2 regions of the Shewanella sp. DNRA4 genome follow, and region 1 is predicted to be linked to the other one. Evidence: predicted binding sites of a transcription regulator. Region 1 holds the regulator's gene; the other holds the start of a gene.
What was found. Region 1 encodes LexA, which represses DNA repair genes until DNA is damaged. Its sites were predicted from a motif close to TACTGTATNNNNATACAGTA; they were not measured.
Positions count from the first base shown of each region.

Region 2: the regulator LexA is predicted to act here: its motif matches at 7,944-7,963, upstream of HG547_RS14130 (YebG family protein).

Region 1 is NZ_JABAIP010000004.1:111,718-127,527, forward strand. It holds gene HG547_RS05665 (ribonuclease T2) at 1-1, shown strand, start outside; gene HG547_RS05670 (VOC family protein) at 233-1,015, opposite strand; gene mtr (tryptophan permease) at 1,148-2,404, opposite strand; gene plsB (glycerol-3-phosphate 1-O-acyltransferase PlsB) at 2,404-4,827, opposite strand; gene lexA (transcriptional repressor LexA) at 5,113-5,733, shown strand; gene HG547_RS05690 (SulA-like leucine-rich domain-containing protein) at 5,730-6,242, shown strand; gene coxB (cytochrome c oxidase subunit II) at 6,648-8,189, shown strand; gene ctaD (cytochrome c oxidase subunit I) at 8,199-9,791, shown strand; gene HG547_RS05705 (cytochrome c oxidase assembly protein) at 9,793-10,374, shown strand; gene HG547_RS05710 (cytochrome c oxidase subunit 3) at 10,371-11,246, shown strand; gene HG547_RS05715 (DUF2909 family protein) at 11,275-11,505, opposite strand; gene HG547_RS05720 (SURF1 family protein) at 11,450-12,361, shown strand; gene HG547_RS05725 (hypothetical protein) at 12,429-12,974, shown strand; gene HG547_RS05730 (COX15/CtaA family protein) at 12,974-14,047, shown strand; gene cyoE (heme o synthase) at 14,050-14,952, shown strand; gene HG547_RS05740 (SCO family protein) at 15,007-15,636, shown strand; gene HG547_RS05745 (polysaccharide deacetylase family protein) at 15,652-15,810, opposite strand, start outside.
Region 2 is NZ_JABAIP010000012.1:72,584-88,393, forward strand. It holds gene HG547_RS14100 (DUF1302 domain-containing protein) at 1-705, opposite strand, end outside; gene HG547_RS14105 (DUF2835 domain-containing protein) at 1,044-1,259, opposite strand; gene pepN (aminopeptidase N) at 1,522-4,083, opposite strand; gene prc (carboxy terminal-processing peptidase) at 4,167-6,212, opposite strand; gene proQ (RNA chaperone ProQ) at 6,241-6,882, opposite strand; gene HG547_RS14125 (GAF domain-containing protein) at 7,160-7,618, opposite strand; gene HG547_RS14130 (YebG family protein) at 7,633-7,932, opposite strand; gene HG547_RS14135 (paraquat-inducible protein A) at 8,138-8,773, shown strand; gene HG547_RS14140 (paraquat-inducible protein A) at 8,775-9,392, shown strand; gene HG547_RS14145 (MlaD family protein) at 9,379-12,015, shown strand; gene HG547_RS14150 (hypothetical protein) at 12,098-12,394, shown strand; gene HG547_RS14155 (spore maturation protein) at 12,540-13,766, opposite strand; gene rsmF (16S rRNA (cytosine(1407)-C(5))-methyltransferase RsmF) at 13,921-15,369, shown strand; gene HG547_RS14165 (TatD family hydrolase) at 15,626-15,810, opposite strand, start outside.

The DNA.
Region 1 (15,810 bases):
ACTTAACCTGAACTTGGGGTAACGAGTGTCGAAAAAATCTAAATTTAACAAACCAAAAAATACCATAAACGATTGTTTTTAAAAAACATTTTTTCTGACTGAATGCGCAGATTTTTGTGCATATCAAGGCGCTCTGTCGTATGCCATAGCGAGCTATGGTTAGACAGAGCAACGCAGAGAGGCCCGAAAAGAGGCCTATTCAGCGGCGCTACTTATCCCTGCTCAGGTTAACTTATTGGTTTTCATTTTGGGATAGGTGTATTACCGCGAAAGTAGCACCTTGGGCGTCAGCAATCACCGCAAAACGTCCCACATCAGGGATATCGCTTGGCGGCACGCATAGCTGTGCGCCCAGCCCCTGCGCCTTAGCGGCAAAAGCATCACAATCCGCCACCACAAAATAAGGCATCCAATGGGCGGGGATCTCGCCCCATTCCGGCATCATTTTCATCATGCCCCCCATAGACTGACCATCAATTTGCCACTCGGTGTAATCGATGCCGGGCACATGACTGGGGAGCGCGGTCCAAGGAAACACTTGAGTGTAAAAACTGGCTTCGGCGCTAGGTTCACGGCAAGCCAGCTCCACCCAACACAGGGTATTTTCTTCGCCTTGGCGACGTGAGCCCGAGTGGTTTTTCGCTTGCCATAGGGCAAAGCGTGCCCCTTCGGGATCGCTCACCTGCGCCATCACGCCCGCATCACCCACCACATGCGGTCCCATGTGCAATTGCCCACCCGCAGCCAGGATGGCGGCAACCGTCGCTTCTATATCCTTAACCGCAAAATAGATCCGCCAATGGCTAGGGATCTGTGGTTCCGACTCAGGGATTTGATACATGGCCCCTAAATCGTCCCCCTCCAGATTGAACAGCGAGAAATGACCATTAGGAATTGCCATTTCCACCGAATTCCAACCAAACAGCGCATGGTAAAACCCCTGTGCACCCTGCCAGTCATGGCTCGCCAATTCGACCCAACAGGCCTGTCCCTGTGCGTACTGAGTAATCCTCATTGCAGACTCCAATCAAACAGATAATGTGTTCGAGTTAAGCTGGAGTTTATGCAACTGTCCAGTTTTGGCGGTAAAAAGATGAATACAAAGAAAAAGCCCTCAATTTGAGGGCTTGATTCGCGAGCGAAATACTTAGGAGAACTGCGGTAATAAATTCGCCATCGCGAGTAGATGACAAGCACCCGTCACGACACCAAACAACACCACAAGGATAATTAACGGCGTGCCACCAAAGACCCTAAAACCTTGATGGTTAGGGAAGAGTTGTCTCGACTTGTAGGCCATCAGCGCTGGCACAATAACAGCCCACACGGTTGCCGCTAAGGCTGCAAATCCAATGGCAATTAAAAAGCCATCGGGAAACAGCAAACCAAATATGGTGGGCGGCACAAAGGTGACAATCGCCGTTTTCATCCGGCCAGAGCGCGTATCGTCGAATCCGAATAAATCGGCCAAATAATCGAATAAACCTAAGGTCACACCGAGGAAAGAAGACGCCACAGCTAAATTAGCAAATAGGGTTAACATGCTGTTTAACCAGCTGCTTTCCATTACTTTCGACAAGGCGCCGACTAACACACCCATATTGCCACCCTGGGCAATAATCTCACTAAACTGGCTGCGGGGAATATTGCCCATAGTGGCGACTAACCAGCAGGCATAAATGATCAGCGCGATAAAAGTCCCGACAAAAATGGCTTTGAAAATGGTCGATGAATCTTTGCCATAATACTTCACCAGACTCGGCACATTTCCATGGTAACCAAAACTGGCTAGACCAAATGGCAAAGCCGCCCACAGATAAGGCATAAAGCTTTGCTTTCCATCCGGTTCGAGCAACTTAGTCACATCGATTTCGATCAGCAAATTACCAATCGCGAGGAAGAAAGTAATAATCATCCCGCCGAGCATAATGGTCGTAATACGATCCACCGCCTTGGTACTGATCAACACGATACAGGCGAGCACGACAGCAAATACTAATCCGGCGACACTTTGAGGCAGCTCAATCCCCATACCTTGGAGGCTATGGTTAACAATCGAGCCACCGCCACTGATGTAGGCGTAGGTTAAGATGTAGAGCACGAAGGCAATGGACACCCCATTCACGATGCGCCAAAACTGGCCCAGGGTTTCCTTGGTCAGGGTATCGAAACTCGCTCCCGGCTCGAAATGCAGGTTGGTTTCGAGCAGTAACAGTCCCGACATCAACATGCAAAACCAAATACCGAGTAACATCAGTACCGAGTAACCAAACCACATGCCAGCGCCCACGACAGGCAAAGAAAACATCCCCGCCCCTACTGTGGTACCGGCAATAATCATGGCACCACCAAGCAAAGACTTGCCCACCGGCTTATTCTTCGCCGCATTCATATGGTTAGCCATTAAGCGATATGCTCCGCGGTCACGCTGGCGACAATCGTCTGCCTTACAGAGGCTCTGAGTAAGCTATTAGCTTGATCGCGAATGCGCTCAACATCAGATTTATCTTCCTTACCAGAGAAATAACCCAACTCTTTTAGCTTAACACTCAAGGTGTTATAGAGTTTCTTATCGTAAAATTCTGGTGCGGTAATTCCATGCAGCGCCCCTAAACGTTGGGCAAGCAGATGGCTTTCAGACTCGAGATCCGAACGCTCCATCTTAGGTCTGTGGGCCAGCAGATTGAAGATAATGGCATAGCGTTGCAAGGTCTCACTAACGCTGCCAGCCAACAATAACATTTGGCTGGTGTGCTCGGTCACAACCGACAACATATCGCTTTCCTGCACTAGACCTTGCTCAATAAACAGCTCGAGCACTTGATTCACGTAGCTTGGGAGATCTTTGATCCCCATAAACAACTCCGCCTTCAATAACGGATAAAAGTCGTTCACTATCCCAAGGATTTGCGCTCTTGAAATCTGTTTATTATTGATTAAACAGCTGGCAATTAATGACGGAATAATAAATAAGTGAATGATATTATTACGATAGTATGTCATTGACGTCGCTTGTTTTTCATCAATTGACACTATCTCACCCAAAGGATCGGCGTTGATGGAGAACTTGTTCAGCTCTAATCCTTGTTGTACTAAGTGCTTACCATCACCTTCGGCAACCGACGTAAACGACGTGTAAGGCACACGCTTAAGCAGGGTCAGGTATAAATCTAACTGACGCTCGAGCAAACAACGCTCTAAGGCATTTTGCTCCGACGCCAACAACACTAAACTGGTCAAGGTAATAGAGCTGGCGGCAGCGGCGTCGTTAATCCGCGTCATCACCCGATTTGCTAACACGTTCACCGCTGGGGTTAACCAAGTCGGTTTTTGCTCAGGATCATCAGCCACTTCACTGCGCCAGTTTGGTGCCGTTTCATTCAAGAAGTTCTGCAATGTAATCGGCTCACCAAAGTTGACATAACCTTGGCCAAAATTACCTAATTTACGAATAGCACCAAAGACTTGCCATACAGATTCTTTCTGTTTTTTCTTACCGCTTAGCTCTTTGTGATAGGTCGCCACTTCCATCACGTGATCGTAGCCTAAATACACAGGCACTAAGGTGACTGGGCGTTCGATACCACGCAGCACACTGTTGATCGTCATAGCGATCATGCCCGTTTTAGGCGCCAATAGACGACCGGTACGAGAACGGCCACCTTCAGAGAAATACTCAACCGAATATCCCTTAGCAAACAGCTGATCGAGGTACTCACGGAACACGGCCGTATAAAGTTTGTTGCCGTTAAAACTACGGCGAATAAAGAAAGCCCCGCCACGGCGGAACAGCGGCCCCGCAGGCCAGAAGTTTAGGTTGATACCCGCAGCAATATGCGGTGGCACCATACCTTGGTAATACAGAATGTAAGATAACAGCAGGTAATCCATATGGCTGCGATGGCAGGGCACATACACAATCTCATGACCATCGTGGTGTAACTGCCGAATATGCTCGGCACCTTTGATGTTAATACCGCTGTAGAGCTTGTTCCATAACCACGTTAAAAAGCGCTCAGCAATACGTACGAGACTATCGGAATAATTCGCCGCAATTTCATCAAGATATTCAATTGCCGTTTCACGCGCTTGGGTTTCAGAAATCTTCTTGCTCGCGGCTTCTTCCTGAATCGCCTTACGTAAGGATTCAGATTTCAGCAAGGAATGGAATAACGCCTGACGATTAGGCAACACAGGCCCCGTCATCACCTTACGTTGGCGACGGAAATGCACTCTCGCTACTCGAGCCAATTTATGGGCAATGCCCATATCGGTACCATGTTCGTCGGCCATGTAACGCAGCGATACCGCATTAGAAAATTGCACAAAGTTGTGACGGCCCAAAAATAGGATCATCAAGCACTTACGTAACCAAGTAGGATTCTCGCGCTCAAGCACTGCCGCCTTCATGGTGTCGTCTTCTTTACCCGGAGTACGACCCCAATACAGACTCACAGGCACCAGCTGTATATCTAACTCTGGCTTTTCCTTATGGACGGCCAACAAACGCATAAAACATTCGAGGAATGGCTCATTGCTGGCGCGTTCACCAAATAAGGGCTTACGACCTTCAAGGCATACCACCCGTGGCGCCACAACGCCATTCACCACCAGCGGCTCGTAAGGGCTTGGCAAACCAAGTTTCGTGGTGATCTCGCTTAACGCAGCAATATCACTCAGGGATTCTGTTTTCATTACATAAGCAAGCGGTCTGGAGGCATCCAGATTCAGATCGGCAAAGGGATCCTGTGGCACAACAATAGTGTGCACTAAGTGCTTTTGGATCCAACGTAATGATTTCAACCAAAGAGAGTCTTGTTTAGGCATTATTCTTATGCAATGTAAGTACGTTCATTAGCCCCATAGAATACCAGATTATAGAGAATATACCCAAACAACCTAAAGATGCAGGATTCAGCTGCTGATTTTAATGACTTAGTAACGCACTTTAGGCAACGCCATTTATTGCTACCGTGCAAGTGGCATTCACCCCATAGATGACGATTACGGTTATTTGCAGATCTAGCTGACCAAGTTAAAAGTGGTTAATACTTGCACTACCAATAATACTGTATATACTAACAGTAACTGTATAGAAAAACAGGAAAGACCATGAGACCGTTGACGCCACGCCAAGCCGAAATTTTAGAGCTGATTAAACGTAATATTGCCGAGACTGGCATGCCACCCACTCGGGCCGAAATTGCCACCCGTTTGGGTTTTAAAAGTGCAAATGCCGCAGAAGAACACCTTAAGGCATTGGCGAAAAAAGGCTGCATCGAGATCATGCCTGGTACTTCCCGCGGGATCCGTCTCCCTGTAGAGGAAGAAGATAACCGCGAAACAGGCTTGCCACTTATCGGCCAAGTGGCAGCGGGTGAACCTATTCTCGCCCAAGAGCATGTCGAACAGTATTACCAAGTCGACCCCAGCATGTTCCACCCTGCTGCCGATTTCCTGCTGCGCGTAAAAGGCGACAGTATGAAGAATATCGGCATCCTTGAGGGTGACCTGCTTGCCGTTCATAAAGTACAACAAGCGCGCAATGGACAAGTTGTTGTTGCTCGCGTTGATGATGATGTAACCGTAAAACGCTTTGAAAAAAAAGGTAATTTAGTCTACCTACATGCCGAGAATGAAGACTATTCACCGATTAAAGTCGATTTGAGTTTCCAAAGTCTAACAATTGAAGGGCTCGCCGTAGGGGTGATCCGCAATGGAGATTGGCTATGAACAAACTATTAGGTAATGCCCCGCGTCACCCCGGTTTATGGCTCGATACGGTTCGAGATACAGAGACCGACTGGCAGCATACATCAATAGTCACTATGCCAACTCAGAGCCAAGGGCGCCAAGAGCTGACACAGCTGAGCAAACAACTTGCCCAACTGAGCCAACAGGGAAGATGGATAGTGCTCATCAACCCACCTAGTATTGGCTACAAGCAGCTATTAGCAAACGCAGGTGTGCGTATGGATCGCGTACTATTGGTTCACGCAAAAGATGAGGTCGAAACCCTTTGGGCGATGGAAAAAGCCTTAACCAGTGGCACATCTAGCGCAGTGATTACTTGGATTAACGCCCTAGATACTCGCGATAATCGTCGCCTACAAATTGTAGCAAAGAGCGCACGTGCAATGGGTATCGTGCTTGAAGGTTCAACGAATGACCAACCTTCTAGCACCAATCTCACCCAATCGACTAAATTTACTCAACCCGCATTTTTCAGCTCTGTTCATTAAAAATTTTTCATACCGTATTTAGCCTTGAAAGCCGCCTCACCTGTGAATGTGAGGCTTTTTTTTGGCAATTTTTCAGACAATTAGAAAAAGAAGTGATCTTGATCAATTTTTAAACAGCAAGTATGTTTGATTTAGGCGCACATGATATATGGCCTGTTTAGGCAGAAATATCGCGTTATTTTCGAATATCGCTCGCCCACAAAAATTGAGAATAATGGGTTTATTCAGCAGTATGTGCCAGTGTGGCTAATACCAGCAGTAACAATACTTGATCATAAGTAAGCCGCCAACGCACGTTGAAGTCAGAAACACTTTTTTGGGAACTGAAGAGTTTGCATAGAGTTGAGACTTACTGTGTTGCTCTTCTTTGTAGTTGCTATTTGCAATTAGCAGAGGAGAAGTCTTGTGAAGCAATGGTTGTATTGTTTACTCGTGGTGCTATTCGCCCCACCGTTGGCCGCAGCAGACATGCGGTTCAATATGACGCCTGGCGTAACAGAAATCAGTGGCAAGGTATACCACCTGCACATGACGATTCTGTATATCTGCTGCGCGATAGGCTTAGTGGTTTTTGGCGTGATGATTTATGCCATGATCAACCACAGAAAATCCAAGGGCGCGGTCGCGTCACACTTCCATGAGAGTACAAAAGTTGAAATCGCTTGGACGATAATTCCCTTTATCATTCTGATCTTAATGGCGATTCCGGCAACTAAAACTCTGATTGCCATGGAAGACCCCAGCAATGCCGATCTCACGGTAAAAGTCACAGGATCGCAATGGAAGTGGCATTACAGCTATTTCGATCAAGATATTGAGTTTTACAGTATCCTCGCCACACCAAGACCTCAAATCGAAGGTAGTGAGGCCAAGGGAGAGCACTACTTACTTGAGGTCGATAAGCCCCTTGTCCTGCCTGTAAATAGAAAAATCCGCTTTCTGATGACTTCTGAAGATGTTATCCATTCATGGTGGGTACCAGATTTTGCAGTGAAAAAAGATGCTAACCCAGGGTTTATCAACGAGGCGTGGACCCGTATCGATAAACCCGGCATTTACCGTGGCCAATGTGCCGAGCTTTGCGGTAAAGATCATGGATTTATGCCGATAGTGGTTCAGGCACTGCCCGAAGCCGAGTTCGATGCTTGGGTTGCAGAACAAAAACAAGCTGCCAATGCCGCAGCGCAAGCCGCACAAGCCGCCTTATCGCAAACACTGAGTAAAGAAGAGCTGATGACTCAGGGTGAGCAAGTTTACCTTGGTCACTGCGCAGCCTGCCATCAACCTAATGGCGAAGGTCTCAAAGGCGTATTCCCTCATCTCAAAGGCAGCCCCATAGCTACTGGGCCGCTGAGCGGTCATCTTGAAATCGTGCTCAATGGTAAAACGGGTACGGCCATGCAAGCCTTCAGTAAACAATTATCGCCCCAAGAAATTGCCGCCGTGATTACCTATGAGCGTAATGCGTGGGGCAATAACACGGGGGATGCGGTGCAAGCCAAAGACGTTGATGCCCATAAATCCGGTGGCACCAATAGCGAACCAGTAGCAACGACTCAGCCCCCCTCAACCACCGATGCGCCCAAAGCGGCGACAGAGCCCGCCGCCAGTGTCGACCCCGCGAGTCTTCCCACGCTTAGCCATGATGAACTGATGGCCGAAGGGGAAAAAACCTATGCCACGATTTGCGCCGCCTGCCACCAGCTAACGGGTGCTGGTATGCCTCCCGCCTTCCCCGCCCTTGCTGGTAGCGTTATTGCAACAGGCCCGGTCGCCAATCACATCGATATAGTGATGCACGGTAAACCGGGCACGGCGATGCAGGCATTTGGCACACAACTCACGCCACAACAGCTTGCCGCCATCATTACCTATGAGCGCAATGCGTGGGGCAACAATACCGGCAATACAGTGCAACCCGCTGATATTGCACGCCATGGACAGTAGGGGATTAAGATGAGCACACTGACTCAAGATCAAATTGCCGCCCATGATGAACACCATCACGGTGCACCTAAAGGCATCATGCGCTGGTTACTCACCACCAACCACAAGGACATTGGCACCCTGTACCTATGGTTTAGTTTCATTATGTTTTTAACTGGTGGTGCGATGGCCATGGTGATCCGCGCCGAACTCTTTCAGCCCGGATTACAACTCGTTGAGCCTAACTTCTTCAACCAGATGACCACAGTGCATGGGCTAATCATGGTATTCGGCGCAGTGATGCCAGCCTTTACCGGACTAGCTAACTGGTTAATCCCGATGATGATTGGTGCGCCTGATATGGCGCTTCCACGTATGAACAACTGGAGTTTTTGGATCCTGCCCTTCGCCTTTGCAATATTGTTGAGTTCATTGTTTATGGAAGGCGGCGGCCCTAACTTTGGTTGGACCTTCTACGCACCACTCTCGACCACCTATAGCCCTGACAGCACAGCATTATTTGTATTCTCGATCCATATCATGGGGATAAGTTCGATCATGGGTGCCATCAACGTGATCGTAACCATAGTCAACCTGCGCGCTCCCGGCATGACGTGGATGAAGTTACCACTGTTCGTATGGACCTGGCTGATTACCGCCTTCTTGCTGATCGCCGTTATGCCCGTACTCGCTGGCGCCGTCACTATGGTGTTAACCGATAAGTTTTTCGGTACTAGCTTCTTCGAGGCGGCAGGCGGCGGCGATCCTGTGATGTTCCAGCATATCTTCTGGTTCTTCGGTCACCCCGAAGTCTACATCATGATTTTGCCTTCCTTCGGCATTATCTCTGCCATAGTTCCTGCTTTCAGCCGTAAACCATTATTCGGCTATGCATCCATGGTGTATGCCACGGCGAGTATTGCGATTTTGTCCTTCCTCGTGTGGGCGCACCATATGTTCACCACCGGTATGCCTGTGTTTGCCGAGCTGTTTTTTATGTACTGCACTATGCTGATTGCCGTGCCGACAGGGGTAAAAGTGTTTAACTGGGTAGCGACCATGTGGCGCGGCTCACTGAGTTTTGAAACCCCAATGCTGTTCGCGGTGGCCTTTATTATTCTGTTCACTATTGGCGGCTTCTCTGGCCTGATGCTCGCCATCACGCCAGCCGACTTCCAATACCACGATACTTACTTTGTGGTGGCTCACTTCCACTACGTGTTGGTCACGGGTGCGATTTTCTCCATCATGGCAGCGGCCTATTACTGGCTACCAAAATGGACCGGGTATATGTACAGCGAAAAGCTAGGCCAGTGGCATTTTTGGTGTTCGGTGATTTCGGTCAATGTGTTATTTTTCCCGATGCATTTCTTAGGTCTTGCGGGTATGCCAAGGCGAATTCCCGATTACTCGATTCAATTTGCCGATGTAAATCAAATCGTGTCGATTGGGGGTTTTGCCTTTGGCCTATCACAGCTGATCTTCCTCGTGCTGGTAATTAAGTGCATTCGGGGCGGTGAAAAGGCGCCCGCCAAACCTTGGGAAGGCAGCGAAGGCTTAGAGTGGACCCTACCAAGCCCAGCGCCCTATCACTCTTTCACCACGCCACCCGAGGTGAAATAACATGCAAGGCCAACCCCATCAGCAAAACATCAAGTCCAACCGTGAGCTCATTAGCCTGTTGGTGCTGGGCTGCCTTGCGATGTTTGGCTTTGGGTTCGCCTTAGTGCCGCTCTACGATGTGCTGTGCGAAAAACTGGGCATTAATGGCAAAACCTCTAATACTGCCAGCAGTTATCAAGCGATTACTGTAGATAAGAACCGGGTGGTAACGGTGGAGTTTATCTCGCAGGTACAGACGGGCATGCCGTGGAAATTTGAGCCACAAACGAAACGGCTCGAAGTGCATCCGGGAGAACTCATCCACACGGCATTTTTGGCGCAAAACATCTCGAATAGAGCAATTGTGGGCCAGGCGATTCCTTCAATTTCGCCCGGCCAAGGCGCGGCTTATTTCAATAAAACCGAATGTTTTTGTTTTAACCAACAACACTTAGCCGCCGCAAGTCGAGCCGAGCTGCCGTTGATCTTCTTCGTGGATCCTCAATTACCCGAGTCTATCCACACCTTAACCCTCTCTTACACCCTCTACGACATTACCGACAAGCAGTTAGCGTCTGCCATAGAGCAAGGAGCTGCAAAATGACCACTAAACATGAGACTTACTACGTCCCCGCCCAGAGTGCTTGGCCGATTGTTGGTGCTATCGGCTTGTTTTTAATCGCCTTTGGGGCAGGACATTTTGTACATCAACTCAAATCTGGCGCTTCGGGTGGCGGCTATATTCTACTGGCAGGCATAGCCGTCATCCTGTTTATGCTGGTTGGCTGGTTTAGAACTGTAATCCAAGAATCGATGACGGGCCTCTATTCCCATCAGATGGATAGATCGTTTCGCCAAGGCATGAGCTGGTTTATCTTCTCCGAGGTGATGTTCTTTGCCGCCTTTTTCGGCGCCTTATTTTACGCCCGCATGATCGCAGTGCCTTGGCTCGGCGGCGCGTCCAACAATGCCATGACTCACGAAGTCCTGTGGCCACACTTCGAGGCCGTTTGGCCACTCGTCACCACACCCGATGGCACCAAAACCGAAGCCATGCCATGGAATGGGCTACCGCTAATCAACACCATTGTGCTGCTGACTTCCTCAGTCACGCTGCATTTTGCCCATATCAGCTTAGAAAAGGGTAAGCGTTCGGCCATCACCCTCTGGCTAGGGCTCACGATTTTACTGGGAATTAGCTTCCTTGCTTTGCAGGCGGAGGAATATAGCCATGCCTACCATGAGATGGGGCTAACGCTCACCTCGGGCGTGTATGGCAACACCTTTTTCCTGCTGACGGGTTTCCACGGCATGCATGTAACCTTGGGCACTATCTTTCTATTAGTCTTGTTTTTCAGAGTGTTAAAAGGCCACTTTAGTGCGGATAAGCATTTTGCCTTCCAAGCAGGCAGTTGGTACTGGCACTTTGTCGATGTGGTTTGGCTCTGCCTGTTTATCTTTGTTTATGTGCTTTAAATATTCATTAAAACAATAAGTTGAAAACTTAAGGCGTGGGATTGAGACCAAGCAGTCCAGTCCCTAAAGCCACCAGCAAGAGCAGGATAACCAGTACAGAAAAAATCACCCTACGGCCCAAATAGCGGCTCATTGGCACCGGGTGTTCAGCGGTTTGGTCGTCACCTTTAACCATAATAATTAAGGCTCTGCCTAGGTTAAAAATGATAAACAGCAACAGCAGTACTAAAACACACTTAAAAATGAGCGGGATGTTCATACGCTATCCTTATGTTTTTCTGGCCAAATTGATTTGGTTACCAAGATATATTTGGTTGCATAGGGGAGTGTCGTTACTACTAATATTGACTGTGGTGGTATTCGTGGTTTTGGTCAAGCTGGGTTTGTGGCAAATGGATAGGGCAGTTGAAAAAACCGAACTGTTAGCACAAATGGAGGCGAGACAATCCGCTGCCACACTCAATCCTGAACAGCTCATCGCTGAATTGGCTAAAGGCAGCGTCACGGGCTACCGCTTACAAGTTCAAGCAAAACCCGCGAATCCACAAATCTGGTTGCTCGAAAATCAGGTCTATCAAGGGCAAGTGGGCTATCTCGCCTTTCAATTACTGCAAATAACGTCAGAGAATCAGACAAATAATCGCGAGCAACCTTGGCTGTTACTCGAACTTGGCTTTATTGCCGCTAAATCCCACCGAGATGCCTTGCCCGAAGTCAGCCCCATAGTCGGTGAACTGGTTCTTACAGGCCGCCTCTATCAAAAACAGATTAATCCCTTGAGCCATCACTTATTGGCAGAACCCTTCACCACGGAACAAGGCGAACGGATTCGGTTTCAAAATCTTAATCTACCCGAGATGGCACAAATGTTAGAACATCCTATCCTGCCCGCGGTGTTACAACCCGATGCCTTACCCCAATTACAACCAGCGCAGACCTTGCCTCATCCTTGGCAGCCTTTCCCCCTCTCGGCCCAAAAACATTGGGGTTATGCATTGCAATGGTTTGCCATGGCAACTGTGTTTGTGGGGCTGATGGGTTGGCAAACAATGAAATACCTCAAAAAATCACGACACCGGCATCAAGCCGATAAGGAAGCGACTAAGACCGAGTAACAGATACCAGCAAGATGTTAATAAAAAACAATAAAACAAAGCATTAGGAACAATAAGAGGAGCAAATATGGACTCCCAACAAACAGCCAAATACCGCGCATTGGGGTTATTGCTACTAGCCTTTATCGCGCCTGTGGTCATCGCTAAGTTAGTGCTGAGCATGCATTGGTATCAAGGCGGCTCCACCAACCACGGTGAGCTCATCAGCCCAGAAACCAGTTATACCAGTCTTGGCCTTAACAATCCTCAGCCTAAGGAATGGCAACTGCTGTATTTATTGCCCGCAAAGTGCGATGAAGCTTGCCGCGAACGCTTGTATATCCTGCGTCAGAGTCATACCGCCTTAGGGCCAGATCAGGCTCGTGTCGAACCGCTTATTCTGGTGAATCCAGACAGTGACTTAAACGCATTAAGCAGCTTTAACTTTAACACTCAGCCCGCCAGCCAAAGCCTCAGCCAATGGCTTGACCAACAACAGCTGATTATTGTCGATCCACTCGGCGCACTCGTGCTGCGTTACCCCCAAGTGCAAGGCAAGGCGGCACATTTAGCTCAGGGTAAGGCCTTGGTCGCGGATCTCCGTAAGTTATTGAAACTATCGAGGGTAGACTAATGCAACTGACTTGGCTCCTCCGCGTCACCATAGTCTTTACCCTGTTAGTGATTTTAATGGGAGCTTACACTCGGCTCTCGGACGCTGGACTTGGCTGCCCAGATTGGCCAGGGTGCTACGGCCATATCAAAGTGCCCACCCACGACCATGAGATCTCCCATGCCCAAACCCTATTTCCCGACCACGATATCCATCCCGAAAAAGCTTGGCTCGAGATGATCCACAGGTATATTGCGGGCGCCTTGGGCATCCTCGTCTTACTGGTTTTTATTCTCTGCCTAAAAACATCCGAAGCTCCCAAAAAACTACCTTTGGCCATAGTGTTACTCATCATATTTCAGGCAGCGTTGGGGATGTGGACTGTAACGATGAAACTAATGCCGATTGTCGTGATGTCCCATTTAATTGGCGGCTTTAGTTTACTCTCGCTCTTGCTATTGCTGTATCTGCGAACACGACCCAAGCGAATTTTCGAAACCGCTGATATTCACAGTCAGCGTGTTGCGGATGCAGGATTTAATGGCTCCCATGGTTCGCGGATTGGCACGAGCCTTAAATTCATTGGCCAGAGTAAACACTTGCCGAAACTGGCGCTGTTGAGTCTGCTGGTGCTTATCGGCCAAATCATGCTCGGCGCTTGGACCTCCTCCAACTATGCGGCCCTCGCCTGCACAGCTTTACCGATTTGTGAAGGTAATTGGATGGACAACCTCGCTATTGCCGATGCGTTTTCCCCTTTCCAAGGGCAACACCCAAGCTTTGAATTTGGCGTATTGGATTACCATGCCCGCATGACCATTCATATCGCCCACCGCATTGGCGCCATCATTACCGCCAGCCTATTGTTGTTGCTCGCCTATCAATTATTTTTCAGCACTCAGCTCAAGGCCCTAAGCCTGTTGTTGGTCGCCTTAGTGATACTGCAAGTCAGTTTAGGGATTTCAAACGTGGTGATGCATTTACCACTAGGGATTGCCGTTTCCCACAATGGCGGCGCGGCATTATTGCTACTCGCCCTAGTCGCAATTAACTATTTTCTTTGGCATAAGCCATCTTCAACATCGAGGGTTTAACCATGGCAAAACCGCTCTCAATCAGTAGTCACCCTAGTGTTAATGTGGCTTGGCGTGCCTATTTCGAGATGACCAAACCTAAGGTAGTGGCTTTAATGCTGCTCACCGTCTTAGTCGGCATGTGCTTGGCCATGCCAACGATATTACCCGTACAACCTTTGGTCGCAGGACTTTTAGGTATCGCCATGATGGCGGGGTCAGCCGCAGCCTTAAACCACCTGATAGATAGGCGAATCGACGGCATGATGGCCCGCACTTACAATCGCCCACTCCCCAAAGGACAGGTCTCGGCGACGAGGGCGTTGTTGTTCGCGGCACTCTTAGGCAGCCTAGGTTTTGTGATCCTCTATGTTTTTACTAACCCGCTCACCGCTTGGCTCACCTTTGCCAGCTTGATTGGTTACGCCTTGGTTTATACCACCTATTTAAAACGGGCCACCCCGCAAAATATTGTAATTGGCGGTTTAGCGGGCGCGATGCCACCCTTGTTGGGTTGGACAGCGGTGACGAATCAATTCCATGGTCATGCGCTATTGCTAGTGATCATCATATTCCTGTGGACGCCGCCGCATTTTTGGGTGCTGGCGATTCACAGACGCGCAGAATATGCCAAAGTGGATATTCCCATGCTGCCCGTAACCCATGGGGTAGAATTTACTAAGACCTGTATCTTGCTCTATACGATTTTGCTGGCGATAGCTTGTCTATTGCCTGTGTTAGTCGGGATGAGTGGACCGCTCTACTTTGTGTGCTCAAGCTTGCTCAGCACGGGATTTATTTATAAAGCGTGGCAGTTAAAGTATCAGGATTGCGAAGGGCTGGCGATGCAGGTGTTTCGTTTTTCGATTTATCATTTAATGTTGTTATTCATGGCATTACTGCTCGACCACTATCTTTGGGCTTAATGTGCAACGAGCGATGGGGCGAGCATGATCAAAGGACAAAATATGCAAGCAAGAATCTCCAACAAGATCTTAGTGATAGCGATTCTACTAATAGGATTGGGCGGACTATTTGCAGTGAAGTTCAATCCACCTAAGCCCGTTGAGTTAGAGAGCGGTTTTTTGTTTCCAGAGGCCTTCGAGCTAGCGCCCTTTGAGCTTGTCGATCAACAGCAGAAACCCTTTACTAATGCCAATTTGAAGGATCAATGGAGCCTATTCTTTATCGGCTTTACCTATTGCCCCGATGTTTGTCCGACCACCTTAAACAAGCTCGCCGCCGCCTATCCTGAGCTGAAAAAAATTGCGCCCATTCAAATCGTGTTTTTATCCGTGGATCCGAAGCGGGATACCCCAAATAAACTCCTCACCTATGTGAATTTCTTTAATCCTGAGTTTAAGGCGGTGACGGGTGAGCAAACCCAAATATTCCCCCTCACCCGCAGCCTAGGACTCACCTATGCTATGGTAGGTGAAGGAGAAAATTATCAGGTCGATCATAGTGCGGGCTATGTGCTGGTTTCCCCTCAAGGCACGCGGGTAGCAGTGTTTAAACCCACGGCAGCCTTAGGTAAAGCCCCTCAAGTACTCAACCAAGCCTTGATCAGCGACTTCGATAAAATCGTCAACAGCTATAAACCTAAATAGCCATCGCAGATGAGACTATTCTTTGACCCAAGAACCGTCGTCTTTGGGTCTCACCCATGCCTGCGAAAACCAGTAATAGCCGTTGCGCGTCTTGCTTGGTGCCGTGCAATTGTAGCGCGAGCGACCCGCCGGCAGGGCTAAATCGGCTTGAATACTAAACTCGTTTTCACTTAA
Region 2 (15,810 bases), on a different contig from region 1:
TTCTGCACCGGGAGCATTAAGGATGTTCAAATCAACAGGGTTAATCTCACCAATACCATGGGCGATAAGAGTACTTTCCCCCCAAGAAACCACTTGGTTACCTAAACGGATAGAGAGTGGGTTGGCACCGTCATTTAAATCAAAATTCGCATAAACAAAGGCATCTAACAGACGGATGTCCTTACATTGCACTTCTGAAGCACGATTATCCTCACAAGGATCGAATTCTTTGCCTGTTATCGGATCATTGAAGTCATAGTTACCATCGTTTAATTTACGATCGTAAAAATACATGCCACGAGCAAACAGACCATAGTTCTCATACTTCAGGGACAGCTCATGTAATCCTTTAACGATCTCAGAAGTAGTATCACCCTGAGAATAAAGCAAATTACTTAAATCGTTATTGCTTGAATAGGAACCTGGCTGTGCCCAAATCTCAGCAGATGTGTATTTAGTATTGCCAAACGCAGTATAATTCGACCAATCAAATTGTGGCTGGTTAACTTTACCAATTTGTCCATCCCAATCGCGCTCACCGACACGCCAACTGGCACCCGCGGTCCACGTTGAGTCAAACGTGCCTTGTACCTCCCCCCAATCGAACGCAACCGCATTAACATTCGATATCATCAACAAACTCAATGCCGACGCCACCCCCAAAGCAAGCGCCGACTTGTTAAAACTTTTTTTAACAATTTTCATTTTAGCTCTCCGTACCCTGCTGGATTCTTTGTTTTAGGAATTACAACCAACATCTTGTTAGCTCACAGGTAACATCATTGTTACAGCAATTAATCCCTATGAGCAAGGCACAGTTAGAGAAAATTTTCTAAAGAATTAAGCACGTAGACACATTTATGTCATCGAGTACAAAGATGGGATTTAAATTAGTAAAGCAGAAGATTGGAATGCTGAAGCAAAACAAGGTAAAAACTCATAAATTTCATTAACATAATCACAAAGAAATTATCATATTTTATTAATTGTAATTAGTCGACCGTTTAAAGTAATTACTCTAAGGTAAAATCAACAATTTGTTTCTATAACCGCTCCAATGACACAAATTGACCTTTATCATCGAGCACGAGTTTAAACTGCCCATGAATACCATTTTCAGTTAAAAAACGCCTAAAATGTCGCCCGCTAATCCAAAGGATCCGCCCTTGACGTTCACGCACTTCAACTTTATCGGCCAGCCCTTGATAGTAAGGTAAAAAATCTTGATAGCTAAGGGTTAACTTAAAATACAATTCCATATTGATAAGGGCAGCAAAATGCTGCCCTCCTCCTCTAATTAACCTGAACTCGGGGTAACGAGTGTCGAAAAACCTAAATTTAATAAACTAAATCAATGCTATAAATGATTATTTTGAAACGAAAAATCTATTATCTGGCTGAATGCGCAGATTTGTGCGCATATCAAGGCGCTCTGTCGTATGCCATAGCGAGCGATGGTGAGACAGAGCAACGCAGAGAGGCTCGAAAAGAGCCTATTCAGCGGCTCTGCTTATCTCGAGCTCAGGTTAATGACGGCTTCGCTAACGCTTTGGACACTTTTTCGAATAAATCCTTAGAGAGTCCAGGTAAGTCTAATAAACGCGTTAAACAGGCCTTAATCTTACGCTGACGTGTTTCATCGAATTTACTGAATTGGATCAGCGGTGTCACCATTCTGGCGGCAACTTGTGGGTTAAGCTGATTTAAGTTAATAAGGCACTCAGTTAAAAACTCATAACCTCTGCCATCGGCGCGGTGGAATTGATAAATATTCCCAGCGGCAAAACTACCAATAAGCGAACGTACCCGATTGGGATTACTCATGCTAAAACTCGCGTGTTGTTGTAATTGACGTAATGTATCAATCACATCATCGCTATCATGAGTCGCCTGTAACATAAACCATTTATCCATCACTAGCGGCGTATCACGCCAGCGCGTCTCAAATTGAGCCATTAACTGGTCACGGCAAGTTAAAGAGCCAACATTGGCTGCCGTTAATGCGCCGAGCGAATCCGTCATATTACAAGCCTTAGCAAACTGCTCTACCACAAAGGTTTCGGCATCATTGCTAACTCGGCTAAGCCAATTTAGACATTGGTTTTTAAGGGCGCGGGCTTTAGTGCAATCCAAATTAACCAATGAGCGATAAAGTGCCGTTAATTCATCTTCGCAGTAAGCAGCAAGCTCGGTGAGCACAAATTCACGCGCGAGCGCTAACGCATCAAGGTCAACAGTATCAGTTTGCTCAATCAAAGCGGAAGCCGATGGAATCGCTAAAATCTCAGCCATTAATGCCTGATCGAGTTTCTCATCGAGTAAAGCCCCTTTAAAACTATCCTTCACTCTTTCATCTAAGGTCATCGTCTGATGTTGCTGTAAATGTTCAACATTTTGCCAAATTGCTTGGCTAACGAGAGTAACGGATGCCTCCCAACGCGCCACTTCACTCGAAGCAAAACGCATCAAATGAACAAGTTGGTCAACTTCGAAGGGATAGTGCAATTTAACTGGCGCAGAGAAATCTTGCAGCAATGACGCCACAGGTTTATGGCGGAGTCCTTCAAAAGTAAATACTTGTTCGGCGTCAGTAAAACTGATCACTTGGTTGACCAGTGATAGTCCCTTATCGTCCAACAGCTCCAGACTAAAAGGAATATGCAGCGGCGAGGTGCAGCCTGTAAGAGTCTGTTTAAGTGTTAACTGATAACGCCCTGATGCAGCATCGAAACTGTCGCTTGCGGTTACTACCGGCGTACCTGCTTGGCTATACCAGAGGCGGAATTGGGTTAAATCGATACCACTGGCATCTTCCATCGCCGCAACAAAATCATCGCAGGTCACAGCTTGGCCATCGTGGCGTTTAAAGTATAACTTCATCCCCGCTTGGAAACGGGCTTCACCAAGCAAAGTGTGCATCATGCGAATAACTTCGGCGCCCTTGTTATACACTGTCACCGTATAAAAGTTATTCATCTCAATCACGGACTCTGGACGAATTGGATGTGCCATTGGGCCTGAGTCTTCAGCGAACTGCTGGTTTTTGATGACTTTAATGGCGTGAATTCGATTTACCGCGCGCGAACCTAAATCCGAACTAAACTCTTGGTCGCGAAAAACCGTTAAGCCTTCTTTGAGACTTAATTGGAACCAATCACGGCAAGTGACACGGTTGCCCGTCCAGTTATGGAAATATTCATGGCCGACAACGGATTCAATACCATGGTAATCCTCATCAGTCGCAGTCAAAGTATCGGCGAGGACATATTTGGTATTAAAGATATTTAAGCCTTTATTTTCCATCGCCCCCATATTGAAAAAGTCGACGGCAACGATCATGTAGATATCTAAATCGTATTCAAGGTCAAAACGGGACTCATCCCAAGCCATAGACTTTTTAAGGGATGTCATCGCATGGTGCGCCTTATGTAAATTCCCTTTATCAACAAAAACCTGTAGCACCACTTTGCGCTGACTGCGGGTAATAAACTCATCCTGTAACAGATCAAAATCACCTGCCACGAGGGCAAAAAGATAGGCCGGCTTGGGGAAAGGGTCCTGCCAACGTACATAATGGCGTCCGCCATCGAGATCACCTTTGTCAATCAAGTTGCCGTTACTGAGCAGGAACGGGAACGCCAGCTTGTCGGCTTCAATACGCACAGTATATTTAGCCAATACGTCAGGACGGTCGAGGAAGTAAGTGATACGTCTAAAGCCTTCAGCTTCACACTGGGTGCAATAGGCACCGTCAGACATATAAAGCCCTTCGAGGCTTGAGTTGGCTTCAGGATCCAGTTGGGTGATGATGGTCAGCTCAAACTCATTTAGGGTCGTTTCGATTGTCAACTGCCCTTCACCAACTTGATACGCTACCTGTTGACCATCAATCGCCACGCTGACTAAGGTTAATCCTTCACCATCAAGCACTAAAGGATTAGCGTGGGAAGAGCTACGTTTAACCTTGCTAATAGCCTTAACAACGGTATTTTTACCGTTAAGATTAACATCTAAGTCGATGGATTCAATCGTGAACTGGGGAGCTTGGTAGTCTTTAAGGTATTTTGCTTGAACTTGTGTCATTTCGTTCCCTTTAACACTGATTTAAATAAGAAAAACGCGCCATAAGCGCGTTTTAAGGTAAGGTAAACAGACGTAACTTCCGCCTATTTAGTGCCAGCGTTAGCTAGCTTTTTCGCATCCACCATATCTAGAGTGATATAAGCCGTTTCATCTAAAAATGCATCTGGCGCAGCAACATCATCTTTAATATCTTCCATAGATTTAACTGGCGCTAAACCATTGGCTACGCGACGCTCATTGGTTCTATCGAGCACTTTCTTCTCATCAGCTTCACGTGATGCAATACGCTCACTTTCCACTAAGGAGACTGTTTTCTCTTTGTGATGCTTTTTAAAGTCAGCAATATCTTGATTGATATAGTTAAACTCAACACTGTTTTGAATACGGGCAAGGTGCTTTTTCTCTAAACTCGCCACCAGTTCAGGGGTGATATCATTTAGCGTACCGTATTGCGCCATCGGGACTTTGTCCCAAGGCAAAGCATTCTTCTCTTCAGCTTCACCATACTCACCAGGCTCTAACGCACTTGGATACGCAATATTCGGTGTCACACCTTTGAGTTGTGTACTACCACCGTTAATGCGATAAAACTTCTGAATGGTGTATTGCACATGCCCAATAGGTTTCTCGTACATATCGTAGATGCGACCTAGGCTCTTATGCTGTTGCACTGTGCCTTTACCGAAACTGGATTCACCAACAATCAGCGCACGATCATAGTCCTGCAATGCTGCTGCAAAAATCTCAGAAGCTGATGCGCTGTAACGGTCAACCATCACGGTTAACGGACCTGCGTAGGCAGTCTTGCCATCGTTATCGCGGTGAGCTGACACACGGCCATCGGCGTCACGGATTTGCACCACAGGGCCCATGTCAATAAAGAGTCCGGTCAGTAACACGGCTTCGGTTAATGCACCGCCGCCATTACCACGTAAATCGATAACGACACCTTCGACTTTTGCTTCGTTGAGTTTAACGAGTTCCTTTTCCACATCCTGGGATAAATTCATATAGAATCCAGGAATTTGGATAACTCCGACTTTACGATTGGCGTATTCACCGTCTTTAGGTTCGATGATTTTAGAAGTCGCGGCACGGTCTTCTAAGCGAATCTTGTCACGTACTAAAGTGACGTTAAACGGCTTAGCATTTGAGCCACCTTTCTTCGGTAAAATCTGCAAAACGACTTTACTGCCCTTAGGACCTTTGATGAGCTCAACGACATCGTCTAAACGCCAGCCGATAACATCAACGATCTCGCCGCCCTCTTGGCCAACACCAACAATCTTATCTTCTGGTGACAGTTTTTCACTGCCAGCGGCAGGACCACCTGCGATTAAACTCTTAATCACAGTGTAATCATCTTCGAGCTGTAACTGCGCGCCAATCCCCTCTAGGCTCAAGTTCATTTCCATTTGGAAACGCTCAGCATTACGGGGGGATAAATAGCTAGTGTGCGGCTCAATGCTGCGAGAAAATGCATTCATCACCGCTTGGAACACATCTTCACTATTGGTCTGAGTCAGACGTTTGATGGCGTTGTTATAACGTTTTTGCAGAATCTCAACAATTTCAGGCCATTTTTTGCCAGTAAGCTTGAGATTCAACGCATCGTATTTCACTCGCTGACGCCAAAGCTCATTGATTTCAGCTTGATCTTTTGGCCAAGCGACATCTTCCCTATCGTACTCGTAGGCATCACCAGGAACGGTAAAATCCATTTCTTTATCGAGCAGAGAAAGCGCGTACACAAAGCCTTCGTAGCGACGTTTTTGAACCAAATCAAACATTTTGTAGGCGGGGTCGAGTTCACCTGAACTCAGCATATCGTCAAACTGATTGATATAAGGCTTAAAACTGTCGACATCGGCTTGGGTCAGCACATTGCGACGGTAATCAAGTTGCTGTAAATAGCGGTCAAAAATCTGCGCAGAAAACGCGTCATCGAGCGCAAATCGATGGTAATGCGAACGAGTGTATAAATCTGTCACTCGTTTACTGGCCACTTTATGCTGCGCTTCCTGCTTGAGAGTGGGTAACTCGCTGATTTGAATCGTAGGAGGCACAGCCCAAGCCGAGAATCCGACAAAAACAGTGGCGATGGATGTAGCCAAAATGAGTTTTCGCATCAACAAGTTACTCCGTTAGATTAAATGATTACAGCAGAATATGTTCTGCTTTCACTTTTATCGTTAAGCCGCTATCAAGCTGAACATGAATGTCTTCTTTGTTAATGTCAGTGATCACGCCGGCTACTGGCGTCATACCTAACTTAACATTGACACGCTGTTTCTTAGCTAAATCGGTCAATTGCGCTTGGACTAAGTTAACAGCAGGTTCAGCCTTAGGAGCCACTTTGGCAGGACGCTCAGTCTTGCGGGCAGGAACAGCTACTTTCTTAGGGGCCTTTTTCGCTGGAGCTTTGCCAGCCGGAGCCACTTTGGCAGCTTGAGCAGCACGCTTAGCTTTGGCTTTTTCTTGGCTTTCTTTCAACATGGCTTGAGCATGATCGATATGTTCTTGCTCTAGCTCGCCACAAGGTTGACCATCAAGATCCACACGCTGGGCACCAGCTTTTACCGATTTGAGGTAACGCCAACTGCTAGTGTAGCGTCTTAACGCCACGCGCAATTGAGTTTTACTGACTTTAGAATCATCAGCCAACCTTTCAGCCAAATCTTGAAACAATCCGATTTTTAATGGCTTAGTTTCACCTTCAGCAATAAAGCACAAAGGAAATGTTTCATACAAATACGCCAAAATTGCGTTGGTGTCGGTCAACTTATCTGTTGATTCCATCATTACTTCCACAGTTAAAAAGGGACATCGAATTCGAGGTGATATAAATCAGCTTCTTACGTGTCGTTTATCTTGGTTAAGCTCACAATTGAGCCAAAGTACAAATTAACATTCTCGCCGAGTTAACTAAAGTTAAAAAATATCAGTTAACCATTTTTTACGGCTAAACCTCTCAGGTTTATTCGGGCCATGCCCAAACAAACCTTATCAGGGCATGCGCTATTATAAGGCGCACGCCACCGATTGCGACTATGAATTATGCGTTATTGTACGCAAATTAAGCAAATAGGCAGTTTTCGAAGCTTTTTACCAATAATTCCAAGCCCTTTTGGTCTTCTTCGTCAAAGCGGTCAAAAATAGGGCTATCAATATCCAGTACAGCAATCACCTGACCATTGGCGCGAACAGGGATAACAATTTCGGAATTACTGGCCGCATCGCAGGCGATATGTCCATCGAATTGATGCACATCGGCAACCCGTTGAGTTTGATTAGCCAGTGCTGCAGTGCCACACACGCCTTTACCCATCGGAATGCGGGTACAAGCCACTTTACCTTGGAATGGGCCTAATACTAACTGTTCGCCGCGCATAACGTAAAAACCTACCCAGTTTAGTTCGGTTAGGTTGTCATTAAGCAGGGCTGAAAAGTTAGCCATGGCAGCCACTAAATCATCTTCGCCTTCGAGTAACGCTAACGCTTGACGGTTCAGTGATTCATAAAATTGCGGTTTCATATGCTTCCTAAAAATTATTCAGCAGCATCGTCCTTCTTAGACGCTTTTTTGGCTGTGTTTGGTTTTGTTGGCGTACTATTAACTTGAACCACGCCTTTAAGCAAGTTTGTTAGCTCATCTTTATTGTTAGCAAAATAGAATGCGAGCTGTTCGGTTAGACTTTCATCAATCCCAAGTTCCGCTTTCTGAATAAATGGAATGAGGTTATCAGCGATGTCGAGCATCTTATCGTAGGCATCAGCCTCCTTTTTCGATGTGAATGTCATCTTTTCTACCCCTTCTCTTACCACGACAAACTGTGTAATAACTGCCATGACCGCCCTCGCACTGTTTTTATATACAGTAACCAGAATGACATAAAGTGAACTAGTGATGCAAGTGTTCTGATTATTCTGATATTATGACTGCGCTTTATGTTGTGGAGATGGGTCAATCAATTTGATATCTCACCTTATAATTTGTTGTTTTCGGATTATTTGCTCAATCTCAGTGGCTTTGGGGCTAATATAATATTTTTATATGCATGACAATACAGCAGAAAACTCTGTAATCCTCTGTCGTTCCTGCGACTTGGCCATTCGGAAACGAGCCCTCCCAACTGGGGTCAGAGCGTTGTGTCCGCGTTGCAACACCGCACTTTATGACACTCCATACTGTTCAGTAAATGGCATGTTGGCACTGTGCATTACCGCGTTGGTGTTCTATTTTCCTGCTAACTTTTTTCCTGTACTAGAAATCCATTTTCTGGGCAGTATTCGCACAACAACGGTATTTCAAGGCGCTTTTGCCGTCTTCGAACAAGGTTATTGGGTGGTGGGATTAGCCGTACTTGCTGCCGCAGTGGTTGGCCCAGGTTTATTGATCCTATCGATTCTTGCGCAAATTTTGATTATAAAATGGGGGCTTGCAAGCCCATTTTGGCGCCATAGTCTCAAACAATTACTCACATTTCAGGGGTTCCTTTCGCAGCTGACGATGCTTGAGATTTATGTGATTAGCTTCCTCGTCTCATCATTTCAATTGTCTGATTTTTCAGATATTTATTTTGGAATGGGTACCTTTTGCTTCACCATGCTTTTTTTAGTCACCCTGTTTTTACAGCGTGAATACGATATTGAGCATATGTGGGGTCTTCTTATGCAGGAACATCACTGATATGAAGCAGCAAGGAAAGGATTTAGGCCTGTGTTTGTGCCGCGTTTGTAGGCAACTCAATAGCAGTGAGGATAGCCACTGTAGTCGTTGTGAGTCAGAATTACAGGTCCGCGATTACAACAGCTTACAAAAAAGTTGGGCGCTGCTTATTACTGCCGCCATTTTATTGGTTCCAGCCAACCTCTATCCCATTACGGTGCTCACCAATCAGGGAAAGGTACGTCACGATACGATCTTTTCCGGAATTGTTCATTTAGTCCAATCGGATATGTTACCCATCGCCATTATTGTGTTTATTGCCAGTATTTTAGTGCCTTGGGTAAAGATTATCGGCTTAGCCACTTATCTGTGTGCTATCAGTTTCAACCTGCCAATTTCGAAGCAAAAACTTATGGTGGGATTTCATGTTATTGAGTGGATTGGCCGCTGGTCGATGCTCGATTTATTTGTGATCTCGCTGACCGTTGCCCTGGTGAATATGGGGCAATTACTCGATGCAAAGCCTGCACCCGCGGCCACGGCATTTGCATTGGTGATTTTACTGACGCAACTTGCCGCAAAAGTTTTAGACACTCGTTTACTCTGGGATCGACTGGAACCTCAAGATGACACAAATTGAATCGCCAAAAGTTGTGAAGAAAAAGCTCTTTTCGCCGATTTGGCTGCTCCCGATTGTGGCGCTCGCGCTTGGCGCATGGCTGGGTATTAAGAGCATCAAAGAATCGGGCATTGAAATTCAAATCCACTTTCCCAGTGCCACTGGGATCGACGTGGGCAAAACCTTAGTCAAATACCAAGGCTTAACCGTTGGTAAGGTAAAAGATATCGGTATTGATGATGATCTTAAAGGCGTTAACGTGAAGGTGATGATGGACTATCGCGCTAAGCCTTTCTTAAATAAAGAAACCCTCTTCTGGTTAGTTACCCCAAAGGCCAGCATCACAGGCGTTGAAGGTCTGGATGCGCTGTTTTCAGGCAACTATATTGCAATCCAACCAGGCAAAGGCAATGCCGCCACCTTGTTTGAGGCAGAACGCCAACCGCCACCAATGCAAATTGGCTCCGAAGGGGTAATGATTGAACTGACGGCCGATAAACTCGGCTCATTAGATGTGGGCTCGCCAGTGTTCTTCCGTCAAATCCCTGTGGGCAGCGTGGTCAGCTATCGTTTAGACGGCAACGCTAGAGTGATTATCAGCGCCTTTATCCAAGAGCAATATGCACGTTTAGTGAAGAAAAACTCTCACTTTTGGAATGTGTCAGGCGTTAAAGTCGATGCTAGTTTAGCGGGCATTAAAGTTAACACTGAAAGCCTTGCTTCTATCCTTGCGGGTGGTGTGAGTTTCAGTTCCGATGAAAAAGCGCCTGCGGCACAAAATGGCGACAGTTTTGCCCTCTATGATTCAGAAACCAGCGCTCTTGGCGGGATTGAAGTCAGTCTGACCATGAGTGATGGCAATGCTATTGATAAAGGCACTCGCATTGTATATCGCGGCATCACCATTGGTGCAGTTCAAAGCAAGCAACTCACCGCTGCAGGTGTAACTGCGGTGGCAAAATTTGAGCCTGAATACGCCAACCTATTAACTCGGGACGGCCAGTTTTGGCTTGAGGGCGCCGATATTTCGCTCTCTGGGATCAAAAACCCCGAGCGTTTACTCACAGGAAGCGTGATTAACTTTTTACCCGGCACCCATGCTAATTCGGCACTGCCAAGTAGTTTTGCCTTGCAATCCTCAGCTCCTGATGTGCTACAAGCGAAAAAACTTAAGGCAACAATAACCTCGGCCGAAAACATGGGCTTAACCGCTGGTGCCGAAGTGCGTTACAAGCAATTACCTATCGGTCAGGTGCTCGAGGTGAAATTAACCAAAGATCTGTCGGCCGTTGAATATCTACTCGAGCTGCAACCTGAATTTGCCAGCTTAATCCGCAGTGATAGCTATTTTGTTCCCGAATCAGCGTTGAACGTCGATGCGTCTCTTGATGGTGTATCGGTCAAAGCACGCGATCTAGCGACATTAACTAAAGGCGCGGTGAGTCTGATCCCTGGTACCAGTAATACCCCGCTGGCGGCAAATGCGCGTTTGCCACTCTTTAGCTCAATGGATGAAGCTAAGCAATTCTTTGTCCGTCAACAGCGTTTATACTTTACTCTCATCAGTGCTGATGGCGCCGATGTTAGTCAAGGATCTCCGATTTACTATAAAAAAATGCAAATTGGTAGCGTGGAGTCGGTCAACTGGCAGAGTAAAACCGAAGACTTTGCGATTAAGATCGCTATTGATAAGCAGTTCCAACCCTTAGTGCAAAAACCTAAAGTCTTTTGGCGTAACAGTGCCGTGGATGTCAGCGCCAGTCTTGCGGGTATTGATGTCGCCGTTGCTCCACTACAAGGCGCGTTAAAGGGCAGTATCAGCTTAGGTTTATTGGACAGTTCAACGACTGAGCCTAATGCGGCACTTAAACTATACGAAAGTAAACAGCTCGCCTTAGCGCAGGCTCAAGCAATCAAACTCACCTTACCCGCCTCGGCAAAATTGGCTGCAAAAGCCGCCATTCGTTACCAAGGTCATCAGGTGGGTGAAGTGACGCAAGTTAAGCTCAATACCGATTTAACCACCCTTACAGCCACCGCCTATCTCTATGGCGACTATGCCGAGCATTTCAGCCGCAGTGATACTGAGTATCATATGGTCGAGGCGCAAATCTCCTTAGCAGGCATTAAAGCCCCTGAAACCTTAATCACTGGGCCATATATTGGCGTGTTACCGGGCAAGAGCAAGCAAAAGGCGAGTCAATTCCAGGCCAAATTGGTTGAGAGCAGCTACGCCAACGTGGCCGAAGATGCGCTTAAGTTTACCTTAGAAGATAGCAACCTTGGCTCGATGAAAGTCGGCACGCCTATCTTCTTCCGTGGCATTAAAATCGGCCAAATCGATGGTTATAGCCTATCGTCTCAAGGTAACAGTGTACTCATGCAAGCGCACATTGAGCCCCAGTACAGTCACTTAGTGAATCAGAGCAGCCAGTTCTGGGACGCCTCAGGTATCAAGGTCGATGTAGGTATTTTCTCTGGTGCGCAAATTGAAGCCGGTTCGCTCGAAACCCTATTAGCGGGCGGCATTAATGTCGCTACTAAGGAAACGACGCAAGCAGGTAATAGCTTAAACCAAGGCACTGTGATCCCGTTGCAACACAAAGCCCAGAGCGAATGGCAGGAATGGGCTCCAGCCCAGTAGCAAATCCATTTTGCTAAGGCCCTCATTCAGGGCCTGTATTACGGAATATTAGTGAAAGAACTGTTTTAATTTTAGGTGAGTCATGAAAGGAAAGTACTCAAAATTAATTCAAGAGTATTGTGAGCAAGAAAGTATCTATATTCCTCCCGGGTTTAAGCGCCATTCAGCTTCTCATTTGGCGGTAATCCGGCATGATTCAGGGGAGCCCAAGTTAGTCGCTAAAACCTTCTTTAAGAAAGAAGATCTTAATTATTATATTTCTTCGACATTAATGGAGTTGGTGCTTGATAGTGGGGGAAACCTTCCCGCAAAGGTGGTTGATTTCAAAGAAAATATAGAATTCAAGATTGCAAGTAATGGTGCACTGATTAAGTTATAACCCGTGTTTTTGCGTGATAATCAGTCCAGCAAGCTTAGTATCATTTAACAATCAGGCGCATTAGATAAACTCTAATGTGCCTGATTGTTATCCGCTAAAGTGACTGTCTGCATCGCTATGCATTGCGCCTTTCGCCATCTCATACTTAGCCATAGAACCAATAACAGACAGCAATAGCCGCACTGATCCCTGCAAAATCCGCCGTTAGACCACAGGCGAGCGCATGGCGCCCATGACGAATACCCACTGAACCAAAGTAAACAGCCAGCACATAGAAAGTCGTTTCAGTGCTGCCTTGGAAAATCGCCGCCAAGCGCCCCGCAAAGGAGTCCACTCCGTGGTGCGCCATGGTTTCGAGCATCATCGCGCGCGCGCCCGAACCGCTAAAAGGCTTCATTAATGCAGTTGGCATTGCATCGACGAAGCGAGTATCAAACCCGAAAAGACTCACGCAACTCGCAATCAGTTGCAGCAGGTAATCCAACGCGCCCGATGCCCTAAGTAAACCAATCGCCAGCAGCATGGCTAACAGATACGGGATCAGTTGGATCGATTGGTTAAACCCCGCTTTGGCACCTTCGATAAACTCATCATAAATAGCTACTTTTCGCACGCCCGCCACCAGCACAAAACTGAAGACTAACAGTAGCAATACCCCGTTGCCCAAGGCGGTCGACACAGTGCCAATCGCGTCTGCCGTTAAGGTCATCAAATAAAAACCACTGGCAACTAATGCCGACAGCAGCACTGCGCCATATCCGAGTACCACGGCATTGAGTAGTGAAAGGCGCTGCACAAAGGCGACAATCAGAAGCCCTGCTAATGTCGAGGCAGAGGTTGCGAGGAGTATGGGTAAAAAAATGTCTGCCGGAGCCGCCGCGCCCTGCTGAGCACGGTATAAAAACACCGTGACAGGCACTAACGTCACCGAGGAGGTATTGAGGACTAAAAATAGAATTTGTGCGTTAGTGGCAACGGTTTTGACCGGATTAAGACTCTGCAAATCCTGCATTGCCTTTAAACCTAATGGAGTAGCGGCATTATCCAATCCAAAAATGTTGGCCGTTAAGTTCATCGTCATACTGCCAAATGCGGGATGCCCCTTGGGCACTTCGGGCATTAAGCGGCGCAGCAGTGGCTCAAATACAAAGGCAATCGCCCCAACAACACCGGCTTTTTCACCAATTCGCATTAATCCCATCCACAGGGACAACACACCCACTAAGCCTAAGGCGATTTCAGCGGCGAGTTTAGCGCTGGCAAACAAGGCCTCAACCGCGTTGGCGAGCACCTCGATATGCCCATTAAAAAGCTGTATTGCCATCGCCAACAGCGATGTGAGGAAAAACACTAACCACACCCGATTTAGCACTCTGCCCCTTCCTTATTGTTATTCAAACTGTTTATTCGTGTCGCTTTGTTTATTTAACGCAAATCTGAACCAACGATAGTAGAGGGATAAAATCCCAGCCCCACTAAGGGATTATGATATACTTGCCGCAGTTGATACACAGCCAAATTCCGTTATGGTTCAATTAAATCAAAATTTTATCAGTACAATTGCCCAAGAATTGCCCGCCCATCTGTCAATGGATGACTTTATTGCGGCCTGTTCAAGACCACTACGTCGCTCAATTCGCGTCAACACCTTAAAGATCAGCAGCGAAGATTTTAAGCGTTTGATGCAGCCGAAAGGTTGGACCTTCGAGCCTATTCCCTGGTGTGAGGATGGTTTCTGGATAAGCTATGATGAAGAAGACCAGCTCGGCAACGCCCTGGAGCATATTCAGGGATTGTTCTATATCCAAGAAGCCAGCTCCATGCTGCCCCCTACAGCGTTATTTACCCCGAATGCAGATTGGCAATGTGTCTTAGATTTAGCCTCGGCGCCTGGATCTAAAACCACGCAAATGGCAGCGTTAATGAATAATCAAGGCTTATTGGTTGCCAATGAATATTCCGCTAGCCGCGTCAAAGTACTCCATGCCAATGTGCTGCGCATGGGCGTGAGTCACTGCGCTCTAACCCACTTCGATGGCCGAGTATTTGGTGAGTATCTGTATGAAAGTTTTGATGCGGTATTAATTGATGCGCCTTGTGGCGGTGAAGGCACGGTCCGTAAAGATGCGGACGCGTTAAAATCTTGGTCGCTCGATGAGGTTCTTGCGATTAGCGAAACCCAAAAAGCCTTAATCGAATCCGCATTTTTGGCCTTAAAACCGGGTGGCAGTTTGGTTTATTCAACCTGCACCCTTAATCGGCACGAAAACCAAGGTGTATGTGAATATTTGCAGCAAACCTATGGCAATGCAGTGCAATTTGAGTCCTTAAGCCAATTATTTGATGGTGCTGACAAAGCCACTACGCCAGAAGGCTTTTTGCACGTTTGGCCACAGATTTACGACAGCGAAGGCTTTTTTGTCGCGAAGTTGACTAAAACCCGTTCGGTACCACGCCTACAGCCTGAGCCGAAATTGCAAAAGAATTTCCCTTTTACGGAGGCGAGTGCCAAACAAGCCAAAGCCATTCAAGCCTATTTTACCGATGATCTGGGTATCGAACTGCCCGATGATCTCATTATGGTGCGCGACGATGAGTTTTGGCTATTTCCCCATGAATTTAAAGACTTTATTGGTAAAATGCGCTTTCAGCGGATTGGGGTTAAGCTTGCCGATCACAGTAAACATGGCTTTAAAGTGCGCCATGAGGCGATTATTGCTCTAGCGGGTAAAGCGCTTAAAGCGGGGGCAAAAAACGGCGCTAAAGTCGTAGAAGTGAGCGATGAGCAGGCAAAAGAGTATTTGATGGGACGAGATATTCCCCTCGATACGGCTGGCAAAGCTCAGGGTGAAGTGATTGTCTGTTATGGCGGCGCGCCTTTAGGCATGGCGAAACACTTAGGCAATAAATTAAAAAACAACCTGCCCAGAGACTTAGTGAAAGATAAAGTGTTATTGCTACCACCGCAGGCATAATGGTTATAAATAGGTGATTTTTTAGCGAGAAATAACCTAAAAAACGGGGCAGAGAAAGTGTTACTCATACTAAACTCAACTACACTGAGTCTATTGTAAAGTGCTCTGTATGGCACTTTCGTTTGTAGCGCACGGCTCTTCAACGAGCCATTCCCCTAGGCCCAAACAGCTAGAATCGTTTTGGGCCTTTTTTTATGGGCTTGCGTTTTAACGAATATGAGCAAAATTGTGCTCACAAGAGAGGGGCAAACCTAAATCAACGCCCAATCAAGCGCGCCGCATCCTTAAACAAGTTAAAGAAGTTCTCACTGGTATACTGCGCAAGATCTTCGTAACGCTCTCCGCGCAGCTCTGCCACAAACTCGGCCACATCACGCACATAGGCGGGTTGATTTTCCTGTCCACGGTGTGGAATAGGCGCAAGATAAGGCGAATCGGTTT